DNA from 4 places in the Pseudoalteromonas sp. DY56-GL79 genome. Region 3 is predicted to be linked to each of the others. Evidence: predicted binding sites of a transcription regulator. Region 3 holds the regulator's gene; each other region holds the start of a gene.
What was found. Region 3 encodes sigma-54, which starts transcription at its own class of promoters, with help from an activator protein. Its sites were predicted from a motif close to GTTGGCACGNNNNTNGNNT; they were not measured.
Positions count from the first base shown of each region.

Region 1 (4,215 bases), on a different contig from region 3:
ATTGTTTTTATAACTACCGACTGTATTTATCATTGAAAAGCAATCGTAATACAGCTTTCAAAAACACCCTATCCCAAATTTAACTCAGACACGCCTGATACTCGAAACCTTCCTGTTTCCTATGTTGAATAGCACACTTTCCATCACTCGCAACAACTTCCTCGCCTACATCCGTTTTACAATTTCTGGAACATTTGCAAAGTATTGATTTCACAAATCACTGCGCTTTCTTTATGCTAATGAAAGTCTTTAAATTTTAATGCGAATATCATTATGCTACCTGTCCTTCGTATCTTGTTAATAGAACAAGAGCCAGCTGTATTGCAAGCGCTCTCAAGCAATCTGTCAAAAACGATCCCTAACTTTGAGCGAGAGGATGTTCAAATCGATATTATTGAATGTCTCGAACTTTCAAAAGCCTTGGAGCATGTCACTGAAGATGGTGATATTCAAGCCGTCGTGCTGAGTTGGGATGTGCACAACAAAAGTGGCGAACAAACCTATAGTCGCTTTATCGAGCAATTAAAAAGTATTCGTCTAGAATTACCGGTTTACGTTATTGGTGATGACACTAAAGGGCTTGAGATAGTCAACGAATCCGAGGAAATCGAGTCTTTCTTCTTTAAAGATGAAGTTATCTCAGATCCTGAAGCCATTTTAGGATATATGATCAACGACTTTGATGACAGAGCCGAGACGCCATTTTGGACGGCGTATCGCAGCTATGTCGGCGAAGCGAACGACTCTTGGCATACTCCAGGTCACAGCGGCGGTTCGAGCTTTAGAAACTCTCCTTATATCAAAGATTTTTATCAATTTTATGGCCGTAATGTCTTTGTCGGAGACTTGTCTGTATCGGTTGATTCGTTAGGTTCACTGTCAGACAGCACCAATACCATTGGCCGCGCTCAGGAGTCCGCAGCGGCAACGTTTGAGGTTAAACGCACCTACTTCGTGACCAACGGTTCGTCCACCTCGAATAAAATTATTTTGCAAACCCTCCTTCGCAAGGGCGATAAGGTGATCATCGACCGCAACTGTCATAAGTCTGTGCACTATGGCATTTTGCAATCGGCCAGTTTCCCAATCTATTTGTCGAGTATCTTAAATCCAAAATATGGCATATTTGCACCGCCTTCACTGGCCGATATTAAGCAAGCGATTGAACAAAATACCGATGCAAAACTACTGGTGCTCACAGGCTGTACCTATGATGGTTTGCTGAGCGACCTGAAACAAGTCGTAGAATTTGCCCATCAGCATGGCATCAAAGTCTTTATTGATGAAGCTTGGTTTGCTTACTCGCTATTTCACCCTAGCTTGCGCCATTACTCCGCCATTCATGCAGGTGCCGATTATGTCACTCATTCGGCGCATAAAGTCGTATCGGCATTTTCGCAGGCATCTTATATCCATATTAACGACCCTGATTTTGATGCTGACTTCTTCCGTGAGATTTACAGTATCTACGCCAGCACCTCACCCAAATACCAGCTTATTGCGTCTTTGGATGTGTGCCAAAAGCAGCTAGAGATGGAAGGCTATAAGTTACTCAATGCACTGCTGAACCATGTTGCAGAGTTCAAACAGCAGATGGCCTCGCTCAAGCATATTAAAGTGCTTGATAAGCAAGACTTTATGAATATATTCCCACATTTTAGTGGCGATAATATGGGGCATGATCCACTTAAAATCCTCATCGATATTAGTGAGCTGCCATACTCATTAAAGGATATTCATAAGTTTCTGCTGGACGAAATTGGGCTGGAGATTGAGAAATATACACACAGTACCATCTTAGTCTTACTAACCTTGGGTGGTACACGCTCAAAGATCATTCGTTTATACAATGCCTTAAAGAAACTTGATGGCGGCAAGGTAAAACTATCGAAGTCAACGCGACGCTCACGCTTACCTGAGAATTTGCCCGCTATTGACCTTGCTTGTATCCCTAGCGATGCCTTCTACGGCGAGCGTGAATCTGTACCTATTAGCAAGAGCAACAACCGTATTTGTGCAGGTTTAGTCACCCCGTATCCTCCGGGTATTCCGCTTTTGGTGCCAGGTCAACATATTACCCAAGAGCATATTGAATATCTCAAGGAACTGGCAGGCCAAGGATTGACCATTCAAGGTAGTTTCGATGGTGAGATCTACGTGCTTAAAGAGGACAAATAACGCGAGCTAATACCAGTTATCTTAATTAAGTGGTCTATTTTGAGGCGAGAAAATCTTGTCGATAACAAGGCAAAAATTTTGCTATTTAGTTGTTCTAAATAAAAAAGTTTTAGCGCTGTTAGCGTCAGGTTTACTCCTTCAAATTGAGCAAGTATTAAGGTTAATTGGTATAGTATCATTATCCAGTACTAGGCAGCCTGCCGTAAGATATCGCTGCCTAGAATAAACAACTTAAAGCACTTTATTTTTCTTTCCATATCCCAAATACTGATTTAATGTTAACCACCCACTAATTTAAGCGCTATTTTGGCACAGCTATTGCTTATCAAATCACAGATGTCATTTTTTTGATTTGGAGTTTTGTATGGAATTTGCGTTGCTTGCTATTTTGGCTCTAGTGGTCGTTGCTTCCATTGTCGCTTCTAAGTACACCGATGTAGGTGGCAATCCTTATCCGTTTAATCGTAAAGAATCTGTTTTTACCACCGTTGAAGCCTCGTTTCTACATTTATTAGAACGTGCTGTTGGCGATAGATATAAAATCGTTAGCCGCATTAAACTCATTGATGTAATTGAGTGCAAACCGGGGATCTCTCCAAAAGCACGTCGTGCCGCGGTAACTAAAGCTAAGAATAAACAGTTGGATTATGTTTTGGTAGACAAAGAGACACTGAAAATTGTTGCCGCTGTAGACTTAGTCAATAATTCCAATAAAAATGGCCATAAGGCGCAAAAAGATTGGTTTGTCAGTGGCGCTCTGGAATCTGCGGGTATTCCACACATTCGTATGAAAATCAAAAGTGGCTACCAAAGCGCTGAGGTTCGTGCGGCAATCTTATTCAAGCTTGGCCAAAAAGTGGAGATGCCAAAGAAAACCAGAAACCGCACCTACAAACCTGCGGTACTGTCCCCTTCACAGGCAAAAGCACAGTCAACTCAGTTGGCAGAAATCTAGCAAAACGGGCGTCAGCCCGTTTTTTGTTTTACCTATCAAAACCCCTTTCGTATAATAAAAGCAATTTTGACACTGGGGCGTTCCCCACCACAAATTAGGAATCTTTTGATGAAAGTAGGCATTATCGGCGCAATGGAGCAAGAAGTTACCATTTTGCGTAACACCATGGAAAACCCGCAAACATTGACCAAAGGTGGCTTTACTTTTTATACCGGCAAACTGGCTGGTCTTGATGTAACGCTTGTACAGTCTGGCATTGGTAAAGTGGCAGCAACAGTTGCGACAACTTTGCTGATCGACAACTTTGCGCCAGATTGCGTGATCAACACGGGTTCTGCAGGTGGTTTTGAACCATCACTAAACGTCGGCGATGTGGTTATTTCAAATGAAGTACGTCATCACGATGTTGATGTTACTGCATTTGGCTATGAAATTGGTCAAGTTCCACAAATGCCTGCTGCGTTCACTTCGCATGCAAAATTAGTTGAAGCTGCAGAGCAAAGCGTACATGAGCTTGAAGGCATTCAAACTATGGTTGGTTTGATCTGTACGGGTGACTCATTTATGTGCGACCCAGTACGCATCGACAAGGCGCGTGCAGACTTCCCTACGATGTTAGCAGTCGAAATGGAAGGTGCGGCAATTGCGCAGGCTTGTCATTCTTTAAACACGCCATTTGTTGTGATCCGCTCGCTATCTGATATCGCCGGCAAAGAATCACCGCAATCATTCGAAGAGTATCTAGAAGTTGCTTCTGTAAACTCTTCTAAGATGGTGATGGCACTACTTAATAAGCTGGATAAGGTTACGCTTTAGTGCTCGACAGCTTGCTTCAGGCCCATGAGGGCCTGATCATTTTCTTACTGGCGATTTTTGCCAGCCTAGGGGTAAGGTTATCAACACTTTATCACCCTAATCTTATTCTTAGCCTTGTTTTTAAAGCCATTGCCGAAAGAGTTTATCGCCCCAAAGCGGCTTCTAGTTATCAACTTTTATCCGGCACACTCGGCTTCCTCCTACCAATATTAACTATCACTGTATTAACTCATGCGATTATTAGCTTTGCTTTTTATCCTAATTGG
Region 1 is NZ_JANHZS010000030.1:48,236-52,450, forward strand. Features, by position in the region: gene NO992_RS19775 (aminotransferase class V-fold PLP-dependent enzyme) at 274-2,178, shown strand; gene NO992_RS19780 (DUF2726 domain-containing protein) at 2,543-3,133, shown strand; gene mtnN (5'-methylthioadenosine/S-adenosylhomocysteine nucleosidase) at 3,242-3,949, shown strand; gene NO992_RS19790 (cobalamin biosynthesis protein) at 3,949-4,215, shown strand, end outside.
Region 1: NO992_RS19780 (DUF2726 domain-containing protein) is a predicted target of sigma-54. The motif match lies at 2,484-2,502, and genes of this name have one in related genera.

Region 2 (4,215 bases), on a different contig from region 3:
ACAAGATGGTGCGGCATACGATGGCATTCGTATAGAGCGTGCGAACTAATTCGGAGGCGATGATGAAAAATGTAGTGCTATTCGCGACGACACTCGCATTACTCGGTGGTTGCGAAGTGACAAATCAGGCGACTCCTGAATCTACAGAAACGCAGCAATCCGATATGGAAATATTATATGCCATGATGGAAGAGCAAGAGCGTAATGAAGATTCACAAGCGGCGATATCGCAAGATATTGGCTTCGTTAGCTATCGTCATCGCAAAGAAATTGCTAACTACGCCAATCAAATTGCGTTGGAGCTGTCAGATACGGTGTTAGGGCAAAAGCCCGAGTCGATAGCGGTAGCTAGTTTTGTTAACTTTAATGAATCATTAAGGGATACAAACCAGCTAGGAAACCAATTGGCTGAGTCTTTAATGCATCAAATGCAAAAGCTGGGTTATCAAGCATTAGACTTTAAAGCATTGGGGAAAATTGAAGTGACATCTAGTGGTGATTTGACTTTTTCGCGTAATGCAAGTCGCTTGAAAAACACTCAATCTCCCAGTCATTTGCTCACAGGCACTATGGTTTACCGTCCACGAGGCGTGGAGGTGAACGCAAGGTTGTTAGAGTTTAATACTAACTTAGTGATCGCAAGCACGGTGGTGACTATCCCGTATTTTATCCTTGATGATCAGGCAACCGCTTCAAGGTAGTACTTCAAATAGCGTTTTTTAGAAGAAAATACCGTTTAGGTTTTATTAAACGAAGAACTATCCTACTTCTTATTCACACCTCAAGCGAAGTAACTGATAGCGCAGTAGTGGGTCTTAACTGCTGCGTATTCACCTACTGAACCACCTCATTTATTAGCGCGAATAAATTGACTATTAATCTTTAAAAGTTCATTAAGATCAGTATACTAAAGCGAAGTCACTGAGATGCAGTACAACAGAGAATCGACAACTCTCGACTTCATTGGTATTAAGTACCGCAGATCCCGCTAGTGAAGGTCAAAAAAGCGACTGTTATCTGACTTTAGAGATTGTCCCCATAGTTTAATGGATAAAACAAGGCCCTCCTAAGGCTTAGATGTAGGTTCGATTCCTACTGGGGACGCCATTGGTATTCATTTCTGTGTGGAATGACCAAAGTAAATGGGAGGTGGAAGCATGATGCAGAGGGGATAAAGTCATCGAAATTCTTGCCTTTTGCTGCAGAAAGACTCTGCCTTACAATTCAAACTCATTTTCAGTTTCTATTTGAATTTCAACCAAATCATTAATTTGCACATTGTGAAGTGGGCGATTACTGATATTTACCGCAATGGCATTTTGAGCGTTCACTTGGATCACTTGCAGCTTATTAATGGTTTTAATTTGATGCATAAATATTTTACCATCGACATTAGTCAGCGGATTACTATGTGCTACGTTAAGGATCTGGCCATTCTCTAAGCCATGCATGCGGCCCAAATTAATAACGACTTGTTCATCATCGATATGTAGGATTTTGCCATTGGTAGGTAAGCAGGCGACCGCTGCGTTTAAATCAGTTGCGATTTGTGTCAGCGTGGTTTGGATCTCATCAGCATAATCTGTCTGCCAAAAGCGCTCACTGTACACATCAATTAATTTGGTTTTCTTAAACGGCCACACGCCTTGAGTGGCATATTGTTTTTGCCACACCCTTTCATGAGAAAGTGCATCAAACAGCGCAAAGTCTACCTTGAAGCTTCTTAAGTATTTATCGCTTTGCCAAAATGCGAGGTCACTATTAAGTTTATCGACACTAGCAACATCAGTTATTTGACTCAGTAGTACAAATTGGCTGTTGGTATTTGCTGTAATGGTCTCGATTAGCTGTTCATTATAATCAAAACGCTGACTGAAAAAGCGGCTAACATCTATAGTCTGTGCAAAATAGGGAACGGGTTCTAAGCTCGACTTTTGTTCAGTCATAGTCTGGTATAGGCGCTCGCTCACCGCTTTATTTACGTCAAAAATTTGACCTAAAGTTGCTTGATGTTTATTTTTTAACTGGCTTTGTGTGACTGCAACCTGTTTATTGTATGCACTAGTTGGGCACTGAGCACTTTGTGGGGTAATATCGATATGCAATGTTACTTGCCATGAGTCACCGACTTTTGCTTCAGCAATCACGTTGGCGCTCTGGATTTCGGCATTTGAGCGGATCTTAAGTTGATCTTGGGTGAGCACACCATCGGTGACGGTTTGTACACTACTCACAGAAGCACCAGAAAACAGCAATGCTTGTGTGATGGCGTCGTTTACGGCCTTTCTTTTGGCTTTTTGATGATCGCCATTTTTAACGTCAGCCATGCCGGTAACTTCAAACCATTCGGCATAAGCAGGATTAGTTAAGGTGATACACAACAGTGATAGACTGATCGTGAATTGCTTTTTCATGTTTAAATGCCCAGATAAAAAACTACTCTTTAACTCAGCAATACCTGTGCCAAATTTTGGCAAGGTTCGTGCATAATCATAGATCATTAAAGTTAATTTTTATTTATTGCCAATACTCGATGAAACCACAACAATCCTTGCGAGACTAAGATGCTGGGGAAGTGTTAAATTTTGATTGGTATTTATTGTAGCGGAGTGAGGTGAAATGCGTATCACTAATTCTATCAGTGCAGTTGTTATGGTTTGCTCGCTAGCGGGACTCAGTGGCTGTTCAAGCCTCGTTGATAAGCACATTGAATATGAAACAGTACAACCGGAAACTTTTCCTGTTTTACGTGCTGTGGGGTACGCGCCTTTGAGTGCTCAGCCGGGTAAAACTGCGGGTGAGAAGCAGCTAATGGCTATTAAAGTCTCAAAATTAGAAGCGTATCGTGAATTGGCCGAGCAACTGTATGGCCAGAATTTGACATCTACTATTACGGTAAAAGGGGCGGTTGCGCAAAACGACGGCCTTAAGAGCCAAGTAAATGGACTCGTTCGAGGGGCTAAGGTGCTGAAAAGTTACGCTGTTGGTGATACTTACACGACGGAATTAGAGCTTGATATGAAACGCGTTTATGATTTGTATATTACTCAAGTCAAGCCGCAGAAAATTAAGAAGATATCTTATAGTTTTAAGTAAGCACTCATCACATGTCGCTTACTTAATATGCTGCATTTCGGTTGTTCTTCAATACTGAAATATGATTGGCGTGGCTACGCCTTTAGGTTACGTACTAACTCACTGTCGCTACTTTTAACACTACCATCCTGACCATATGTAATCGAAGTTGGTGCGCCAATTAAGATCCCTTTTAATTCACGTGTGCTTACATTCGCCTGATGAGCAGTTTTAGCATTGATTTCATTTTTGGTTTGGCATTCACTGAGTAGTGCTCGCACTTTAGTAACGAGCGGGGCTACTTCATTGTGTTCAAAGACGTGAGACTCTGTTTTTGACAATTCATTGTCGAGCTTTTGCAGTTTTGAAATGAGAGTTAGCTTTTCACGAGCGATTTCTTTTAAGTTGTCGCCACGCCGAGATGCAAGCTCGTCAAGCTCACGCGCCAGAAGCTGGGTCATCGCTTCTAGCGTTGAGATTTGTTCAGAAAGTTTGTGGTGGCAAAGCCGAACCAAATCATCCATATATTTCGAACTCAAATGCAGCTATGTTTTTGGCGAGTTTTTCCGCGTCAACTTGGTACTTGCCTTCTGCAATCGCTTTTTTCAATTCTTCGACTTTCTTGTCGTCAAAGCCTGATGATTGCTGCGCTTTTTCGTTGACTGTTTTCAGCTGTTGCGCTTGTGGAGTCAGACTGACTGAATCCGCAGCTGCTTTTGGTGTAGCTGGTGATTTAACTGATGCGCTGTTGGCATCATTTCTTTGCAATTCAGCTTTCTGTTGCTTAACATTATTAGCAACGGATGTAGACTGATTCTGACCGTTAACTTGATTAACCATGATTGTAGACCCAATAAAATTATACTCTCAGCCTTGTTATCGGCGTTTAATAGTATTACTTTAGCAAATTTTTTATAAATTCACCTCTACTGTTTCCACTTCTATTACTCTAGCACGTAAGGTTTTGCCAGAGCGAGAGTTTTTAATATTAATCAGTTCACCACGGTTGCCATCTTGCTGCGCTTCTCCTTGAGTTTTGATCACGAGTCCACCTGATTTAGCAATAATCGTCACAGTATCGCCTTTGCAGACCATGCAGATATGGGCTTGAGTAAAGGCTTGGCCTTCTCTTATATTACG
Region 2 is NZ_JANHZS010000002.1:73,605-77,819, forward strand. Features, by position in the region: gene NO992_RS01655 (FlgO family outer membrane protein) at 1-49, shown strand, start outside; gene NO992_RS01660 (FlgO family outer membrane protein) at 60-701, shown strand; tRNA gene NO992_RS01665 (tRNA-Arg) at 1,033-1,107, shown strand; gene NO992_RS01670 (flagellar assembly protein T N-terminal domain-containing protein) at 1,218-2,414, opposite strand; gene NO992_RS01675 (LPP20 family lipoprotein) at 2,620-3,096, shown strand; gene flgN (flagellar protein FlgN) at 3,171-3,599, opposite strand; gene flgM (flagellar biosynthesis anti-sigma factor FlgM) at 3,592-3,915, opposite strand; gene flgA (flagellar basal body P-ring formation chaperone FlgA) at 3,988-4,215, opposite strand, start outside.
Region 2: NO992_RS01670 (flagellar assembly protein T N-terminal domain-containing protein) is a predicted target of sigma-54. The motif match lies at 2,450-2,468, and genes of this name have one in related genera.

Region 3 (4,215 bases):
CTTCCGCAAGTTGATGAACGCTCAGGCCTGTAGTATCAATGAGAAAATCAGCGCGTGTGATCAACACGTCTAACAATTCCCGTTCTTTCTTTATCGCAACATCTAATGGAAGATTATGTAGTGAAAGAGGGTGCAAACGGCGTGTTTCTGAGAAGCGTTTTATCAGGGTTTGATCGTCACTGTCTAAATAAAACAGGGTAGGTTTGGCGAAACCAGGCAAGTATTCAAGAATGTCATTAAACTCGTCCTGTTCTTTAGGCAAGTTTCTAACATCAATACTGACTGCAATTTTATTATAATTGTCGGAAACGCTGCGGACTAAAGACGGCAGTAAATTGACTGGAATGTTATCTACACAATAGTAGCCTAAGTCTTCCAATACTCGAAGCGCTACAGATTTACCAGAGCCTGAGCGGCCACTGATAATGATAAGCTCGAGTCCTTTTTCTTCATCACTCATCAAGTTCACCTTGGATCACTGCATATAACTCGTCATCACTTTTTGCTTGCCTAAGCATTTTGCAAAAAGACTTGTCTTTGAGTGTATCAGCAATCGCCGCTAAGGTCTTCAGGTGCTGTTGATTATCACCTTCGGGTACGATGAACGCGACAAAAATATCGACAGGCTGCTTATCTATGGCTTCAAACTGGATCCCTTGCTCGCTAACAAGCACCATTGCAAGGATTTTATCCAAACCTTCAAGTCTACCATGAGGAATGGCAATACCTTTACCGATCCCTGTGCTGCCTAATTTCTCTCGCGCCATTAAAGCGTCTAAGATAGCATGCTGACTGGTATTTGGAATTTGGCTATGAGCCAGTTCGCTGATGTATTCTAAAATACGTTTTTTGCTATTAAAAAGGACCGCAGCTTTACTGCAGTCCTTGTTCACCAATTCACTTAATTTCATCTTAGTGTCGAGTGAGCTTCTCTTTGTGTTTAATAACTTGACGATCTAGCTTGTCGATAAGGCCATCAATTGCGGCATACATATCTTGATGCTCTGTTGATGCAAATAGCTCGCCGCCGTTTACGTGTAATGTTGCTTCTGCTTTTTGTACTAGCTTCTCGACATCAAGGATCACATGCACGTTATTGATATGATCAAAGTGCCTTTCTAGCTTCGCAAACTTGTTGGTGACATAGTCTCTTAATGAGTCAGTAATTTCTACATGGCGACCAGTTAGATTTAGTTGCATAAGCATTTTTCCTTCTTGGTTTTTACGTCTTATATCAAGCTTTTACGCTGATTTGACGGTGGAATGGCTAGGGATTCACGATATTTTGCAATCGTACGTCTCGCTACCTTAATTCCTTGCTCAGCTAAGATATCTGCAATTTTGCTGTCACTCAATGGTTTCGCGGTATTTTCTGCAGCTATCAGCTTTTTGATAAGTGCTCTAATTGCTGTAGAAGAGCACTCACCTCCATTTTCTGTACTTACATGGCTAGAGAAGAAGTACTTCAGCTCAAATATTCCCCGAGGTGTATGCATGTATTTTTGTGTTGTCACACGGGAAATTGTGGACTCATGCATCTCAACCATTTCAGCAACATCATTTAGCACCATAGGGCGCATTGCTTCGGGGCCATGTTCAAAGAATGCCTGTTGTTGTTGCACAATGCAATTGGTAACTTTTAATAAAGTATCATTTCGGCTTTCTAAGCTTTTAATAAACCACTTCGCTTCTTGTAAATGTGAGCGAATAAACTGACTATCTGTACTGGATTTCGCTGTTCTAGACATCGCAGCATAATGGTCGTTTACTTTTATTTTAGGCATAGCATCAGGATTTAGCTCTACGACCCAACGACCTTTTACTTTTTTCACCGATACGTCAGGGATCACATATTCAGGCTCTTCATGAATAATGCTTGCCGCTGGTTTTGGGTTAAGACTATGAATTAACGTCATGACCTCTTTGAGATCGGCTTCTTTAAGGCGTGTTTTCTTAGTCAAAGTTCGATAGTCACGGCTGGCAAGCAAGTCGATATGCTCTGTCAGGATCATTTTCGTTTCGGCAATCCATGGCGTATCTGGGGCGAATTGATTTAGCTGAATACACAAGCATTCTTGTAAACTACGCGCTGCGATACCGACAGGATCGAAAAGCTGAATACGTTTGAGCACGGCTTCGACTTCATCCAGCTCAATAGGCTCTTCGCTACTCTCATCATTAATGCTTTCTAAAATGTCTTCGCAAGACAGTGTTAAAATGCCTGACAGGTCGACCGCTTCAATAATCGCAATCGCAATCGCTCTATCTGTTGGACTAAATGGTGTCAGCTCAAGTTGCCACATGAGATAGTCGTGGAGAGATTCAGAGGTTTCCCCTTGATAAACATTATCGTCATCGGGAAGTGGGCCTGAGCTTGCAGCGGGCGCTGCACTCATATACTCGTCCCAAGTGACATCCATGGCGAGGTCATCGCTCACCGTGTCTTTGCTCATGGCTGTATCTGAGTCTATCTCATAGTCACTAACCTGCACTTCATCGCTTGAATCTTGATTGTCGTCAGCACTGCTCTTTTCTTGACTGTGTTGGTCAGTGTTTTCGCCGTCAGTATTATCACCTTCTTCCACTTCCAACAATGGATTGCTGTCTAATGCTTCTTGTATTTCTTGTTGCAGATCCAATGTACTAAGCTGCAGCAAGCGAATGGCTTGTTGCAGTTGTGGAGTCATTGTAAGTTGCTGCCCCATGCGCAGCTGTAATGATTGCCTCATGTATCTCTAACAATCCTTTTTAACAGTTATTAATACTACGTCTTAACTATAGCTTGAATTGTTCGCCTAGGTAGACATCTCTTACGGTTTGATCTGCCAAAACATGTTCTGGCGTGCCTGCAGCGATTAACTCACCATGTGAAACGATGTAGGCTTTTTCACATACGTCCAGTGTTTCTCTAACGTTATGATCGGTGATTAGCACACCGATACCGCGGTTTTTTAGGTGCTCTATGATTGTCTTTATATCTAACACCGAAATAGGATCAACACCAGCAAAAGGTTCATCTAACAGGATAAACTTAGGGTTAGCGGCTAAAGCGCGAGCAATTTCTACGCGTCTTCTTTCGCCTCCCGACAATGCCATGCCCTGTGAGTCGCGAATGTGTTGGATATTAAACTCATCCAGTAACTCGTTTAGTTCAGCTTCTCTTTCAACTTTAGATAAGTCTTTTCGAGTTTCTAAAATCGCCATCAAATTTTGATAGACCGTGAGTTTTCTAAAGATCGAAGACTCTTGCGGTAGATAACCAATACCAAGTCGCGCGCGGCTGTGCATTGGTAGCAAAGTGATATCTTCGTCATCAATCTGAATAAAACCTTTGTCGCTTGGTACTAACCCTACAATCATATAAAAGGTCGTGGTTTTACCTGCGCCATTCGGGCCCAATAAGCCTACAATGCTGCCAGCTTGAACACTTAAGCCAACATTTTTGACGACCTGGCGGCCTTTATAACTCTTTGCTAGACCAGTTGCTTTGAGCTCGCTCATTAATTGTTACCTTCTTCCTGCGCTTTTTTATCTTTTGCGTCTTTTTTGTCATCAACAGGAACAAGGATGGTTCTTACACGGGAATCTTCTTGGTCTGAGCGCTCAGCACTGATCAGTTGCTTTTCAATGTCATAGGTGATGACCTGAGCATTGATTTTTTGCCCAGTTTGATTGATTTCCGCATCGCCAGAAATGACTAAGGTGCCTTTCGCAACGTCGTAGCGAATTTCGTTTGCTTTGGCTTCTAGCAAATTACCATCAGGTTGACGTTCGCTGAAAATAGCTGGGCTGCCAGTTGCAACAAGCAGTTGCTTGTTAGTACCAAGCTCCGCGCGGCGATGGACTTCTAGGCGATCGGCATTTATTTTTCTGTTGCCATGAATAATAACAACATTCTGTTCAAAAATACCGATGTTGCTTTGCAGTTGAGCTTGCTGACGGCCAGCATCAATAATGACTTCATTTTGTTCTGCAGCAATTACTAGAGTAGAACTTGCAAGCAAGCCGATGAAAACTAGTTTGTTAATGATTTTACTGGTCATAATAAATTGTCTTTGTGTGGTTGATGAGTTCGATCACTTGCTTTTGTAGATCCGCATGCAGTCCTTTACCCGTGATCCTAAGACTAGGACCCGTGATAACGACAGGGTGTTCCGACTTCATCAATTTTTGCTTAATTTCAACTCTTACATTATCGGCATTGATATCGGTGAT
Region 3 is NZ_JANHZS010000006.1:56,059-60,273, forward strand. Features, by position in the region: gene rapZ (RNase adapter RapZ) at 1-460, opposite strand, end outside; gene ptsN (PTS IIA-like nitrogen regulatory protein PtsN) at 453-911, opposite strand; gene hpf (ribosome hibernation promoting factor) at 913-1,200, opposite strand; gene NO992_RS05820 (RNA polymerase factor sigma-54) at 1,230-2,729, opposite strand; gene lptB (LPS export ABC transporter ATP-binding protein) at 2,776-3,501, opposite strand; gene lptA (lipopolysaccharide transport periplasmic protein LptA) at 3,501-4,043, opposite strand; gene lptC (LPS export ABC transporter periplasmic protein LptC) at 4,033-4,215, opposite strand, start outside.

Region 4 (4,215 bases), on a different contig from region 3:
GCTGTTATTCTGTATAAGCTATATACAGAATTTACTAATTTATACCTATACAGATTATTGCTTATGAGTACCGTTATTCAACGCCAACATTCCGCCTTTCTCTATCAGCAGGTGATCCAAATGATCTTGTCGATGGCAGAACAAGAGTCCATTTTACCGGGCGAAAAGCTTCCCTCATTGCGTGTTATGGCGCAAAACTTAAATGTCAGTATCCCAACGGTAAAGCAGGCCTATCAAGCACTTGAAGATCAAGGAAAAGTCATTGCCAAAGAGAAATCCGGCTACTTTTTATGCCACAGAGCTTCGCACAACGACTCTCCGAAGCGTGCACGATTGCCCGCCAAACCTGTGGTGGTTAACAAGCAGGCGCTGATTGAACAAGTGTATAAGGGGATCCATCAGCCGCATGCAATCCCCTTAGGTATCGCCAACCCCATCGCCATTGCTGGTACTGAGCTGGTTCTTGCCAAAATTATGCGCCGCGCAATGAAAGAAGCAGGGAATGAACTCATTAATTATGGCCCTATGGACGGTTTAGATAGTTTAAAAAAGCAAATCGTGCGGCGTTATTTGGATATGGGCTTAGCAATAGACATGGATGAAGTGGTGATCACCAATGGCGCGCAAGAAGCGTTGGCGATTGCGTTACAAGCGGTGACCAAGCCCGGAGACGTGATAGCGATTGAATCCCCCTGTTATTTTGGCATAGTTGAACTGGCTGAAAACTTAGGGTTAAAGGCCATTGAAATACCTGTTTGCCCAGATGATGGCATTTGGCTGAGCGACCTTGAACGGGCGCTTGAAAAACATGATATTCGAGCGTGTGTGTTTTCTACCAGTATTAGTAACCCGCTTGGTAGCTTTATGCCAGATACGAGACGTGCGCAGCTGGTGGCACTATTAGAGCAACGTGACGTGGTGTTGATAGAGGACGATGTGTATGGTGATTTATATTTTACCGAGCAGCGCGGCATACCGGCACAAGCATTTAGCCAAAAAGGCTTAGTGATCACATGTGCGTCATTTTCAAAAACCGCAGCGCCCAGCTATCGAGTGGGTTGGATGGTCGCCAGTCAATTTAGTGCAAAAGCAAAGCGCATAAAACGTGCGTTGAGTTGTTCGTCATCTTTAATGAATCAATGGGCTCTGGCGGACTTTCTCAGCTCCGGAGGCTACGAGCGCCATTTAAAGTTGGTCCGTAAACGGTTAATTGAGAATCGAGACCGTATGATCCAAGCGGTGAATGTTGCGTTTGGTAGTGAGGTAAGAGTCAGTCGCCCGCAAGGCGGTTGTGTGCTGTGGCTAGACTTAGGTAAGCACGTTGATGGTGCCTTGTTGTTCCAAAAAGCCTTGGAGTGCGGGATCAGTATTACGCCTGGTACGCTATTTAGTGCCAGCAAAAAGTATCAAAATTGTATACGTATCAGTTATGGTTTGCCGTGGGATGCGTCGGTAGAGCAAGCGATTAAAACGCTGGGGGAGTTGGCTGATGCACAAAGGAAAGGGTTGGCATAACGTATCCTGAATTAAAAGTAAGTTATGCCAACGTCAGATTATTTAAATTTAAACAGTTGGTACTCTGACATTGCGGGGATAGACTTTGCGACAATGGCTTCGTTTTTCGCTATTTGTTCAAAGTCGCCACACAGTGCGTCTGCTTTTTTCTCAATAGATTCTGCCTGTTGTTCAACTTTGGTTTCGATTTGTGTTGCGAAGTTTTCCATACGCTGTTCAAAGCTGCTCATATCACCGTTTGCATCTGACATTTCGTTGCCAATCGCAACCAGTAAGCTACCTATCGATTGCATCATGGCACCTTGTACTGCAGTCTCGATTTTTTCTTCAAACTGATTATCGAAATTTTGGCCAAACTCATCAAAGGTTTGCTTGCCCATCACAAACGCACCTTGCTGATAAAACGTATTTTGCACTTCTGTTTCGAGGTCATCGATCACGGCATGGATGCTATCTAAACTAGTTAAATTAAAGGTTTGTGCCACTTCATTAAGGGCAACGCCCGCTAGTTTTATGCCTTCAAAAGCAATATCAGCCACTTGTGGTAGGCGGCCTCTTAGTTCATCACCGTATTGCGTGAGCATCGTTTTTTGCTGTGTATTAAGTGTGATGCGCTCGCCATTGAGTGTCAGTTCGCCAAGGTTGTTGATCTCAGCTGTTTTGTTTTTGGCCGTTGTGATCACCAAGTTATCAGGCGTGATCCTAACGTCATTCTGAAATTCTACTTCACAATTGTCACCGCTAAACGTGATGTTATTTTTTTCGTGTGCAGCGACGGTGGTTGTCATCATTGTTGCTGCTGTTAGTAGTAAAATTTTATTCATGGTCGATCCTTATTGGCTCAGTTGCATGATTATTGTTACAAGAACAATGCCAAATATAAACTCAAATAAAATCAATATATTGTATTTTATTGTTGAAAGTTAATGTGCTCTAAAAGTGATAAAATTGACTAAAATATAGTTGTTTTTGTCAAAATTAATTAGGCAATAAAAAATTTTTATTGTAAGGATAAGAAACTCTCACTTTTCAGAATGACAATTTAGCGCTAAATAGTGATCTTGAGAGACGGCTCTCATTTTATTAATGACTATTTTATTTTGGAGTTAGTTGTGGGTAAGACATTCTCTTACGATGCGCTTGATGATGATTTTGCAGACGATGAATTTGAAAAGTTGGGTCGTAACCAACATGACAAGCAAAAGCGTAAAGTCAAAAGAAAGCTAGACGACTACTTAGAGCAAAAACGCCTACGTAGAAATCTAGGCGATGATGATTTCGACTATATTGATGATTGATCACTAGAGGTCATCTACGAGTCTAGCACTGACAGTAATTCAATTTGGCTGTGTGATTAAGCAGGGCTGTGGGTTACTCAGTGCGATGTCTGAATTACTGTGTCGTTGGTGATAGCCAAGCAAGTGACGAGATATTCAGATAGTAAGCAGCCGCAAATATGCGGCTGTTTTGTTTTTATACGATTGGTATTAATCTTTAAAAGATTTATGGCAGTCTTTACAGCCTTTTGCCCAATCTTTAAATGCAGAAGCAATCAGCTTTTTGTCGCCAGAGTCAGCTGCAACAGCCAGTGCTTGAGCATACTCGGCAAATTGCTTGGCTTTTCCATCGAACTCAGCTCTGTCTGACCAAACGGCTGGTAGGGCATCAGTATTGCCTTTGTCAGAACCGTCGATAAATGCTTCCCAAGGCATTTGCGATAATTGCGCAGCATTGTGAGCACGTTGCTTAAATACTTCAGCATCAAATGGTACTTTGCCTTTTAGCATGTCGCCCATATTGCCAATCTGGAAACGGATCAATTGGAAAGACGCTTGGCGGTATTCAATTGCATCTTCAGCCGATTCAAACATGGTGTTAGCTTGCGCAGTTGCTGCAAGACAGCTAAATAGTGTGACGGTAAGTAGTTTCTTCATAGTAAACCCCTAATTTTTTCCCTATTTTCAATGTAAATTACAAATATAATCAAACAATTGCGATAAGTGCCCTGTGACGGAGGCAACTAGTTTTAAATAATCAACTCTCGATGTCTTTGAATATCATGCCCCTGCGCATACTGCGGGTGGCTAAAAAGATTTCTCCCAGCAAAGAGACAAACGCGCCAATAAGCAGCACCATAGCGGCGATAAAACAAGACGATAACGTAATGCCCAATGGCATACTGTACAAGTGTGACATGAACAGCAGCATAACCACTGCACACACAAGCAACGCACTGAGTACACTCATGCTAAATGCAACGTGAATAAAACGAGACCGTTTTAACAGTGCGCGCATTTCACGGCTAAAGTGCATTTTGAGCTCTTCATCTTGCGTGGTATTGATCTTGCGATCAAGTAAACGCGCCCTATCCGTGATCCGTGCTAAGCGGTTTGATAGTACCCCTAAGGTCGCAGCAATACCCGTAATTAAAAATACAGGGGCAACGGCGGTTTGGATAACTTTGGCCATCGTGAGAATGCTAACGACTTCTGGATTCATATAGTTACCTCGTTAATTCCAGTTTAGTTTTGATAAGGTGTTGGGTTGCTCACCGATGAGGGTCTGTATCACTTGGTTGCGTTCATCAAGCAAGATGACTCTAGGAATGCCTTTATTGGCATACGTGTTGTAAATATCTCGATTGGGATCGGCAACAAAATGGATGGGCAATTGCATGGTTTCGTTGAATTGCTCAAGCGT
Region 4 is NZ_JANHZS010000031.1:49,978-54,192, reverse strand. Features, by position in the region: gene NO992_RS20120 (PLP-dependent aminotransferase family protein) at 1-1,515, shown strand, start outside; gene NO992_RS20115 (YggN family protein) at 1,554-2,339, opposite strand; gene NO992_RS20110 (PA3496 family putative envelope integrity protein) at 2,628-2,813, shown strand; gene NO992_RS20105 (cytochrome c) at 3,003-3,449, opposite strand; gene NO992_RS20100 (DUF2721 domain-containing protein) at 3,550-4,014, opposite strand; gene NO992_RS20095 (TlpA family protein disulfide reductase) at 4,027-4,215, opposite strand, start outside.
Region 4: NO992_RS20115 (YggN family protein) is a predicted target of sigma-54. The motif match lies at 2,375-2,393, and genes of this name have one in related genera.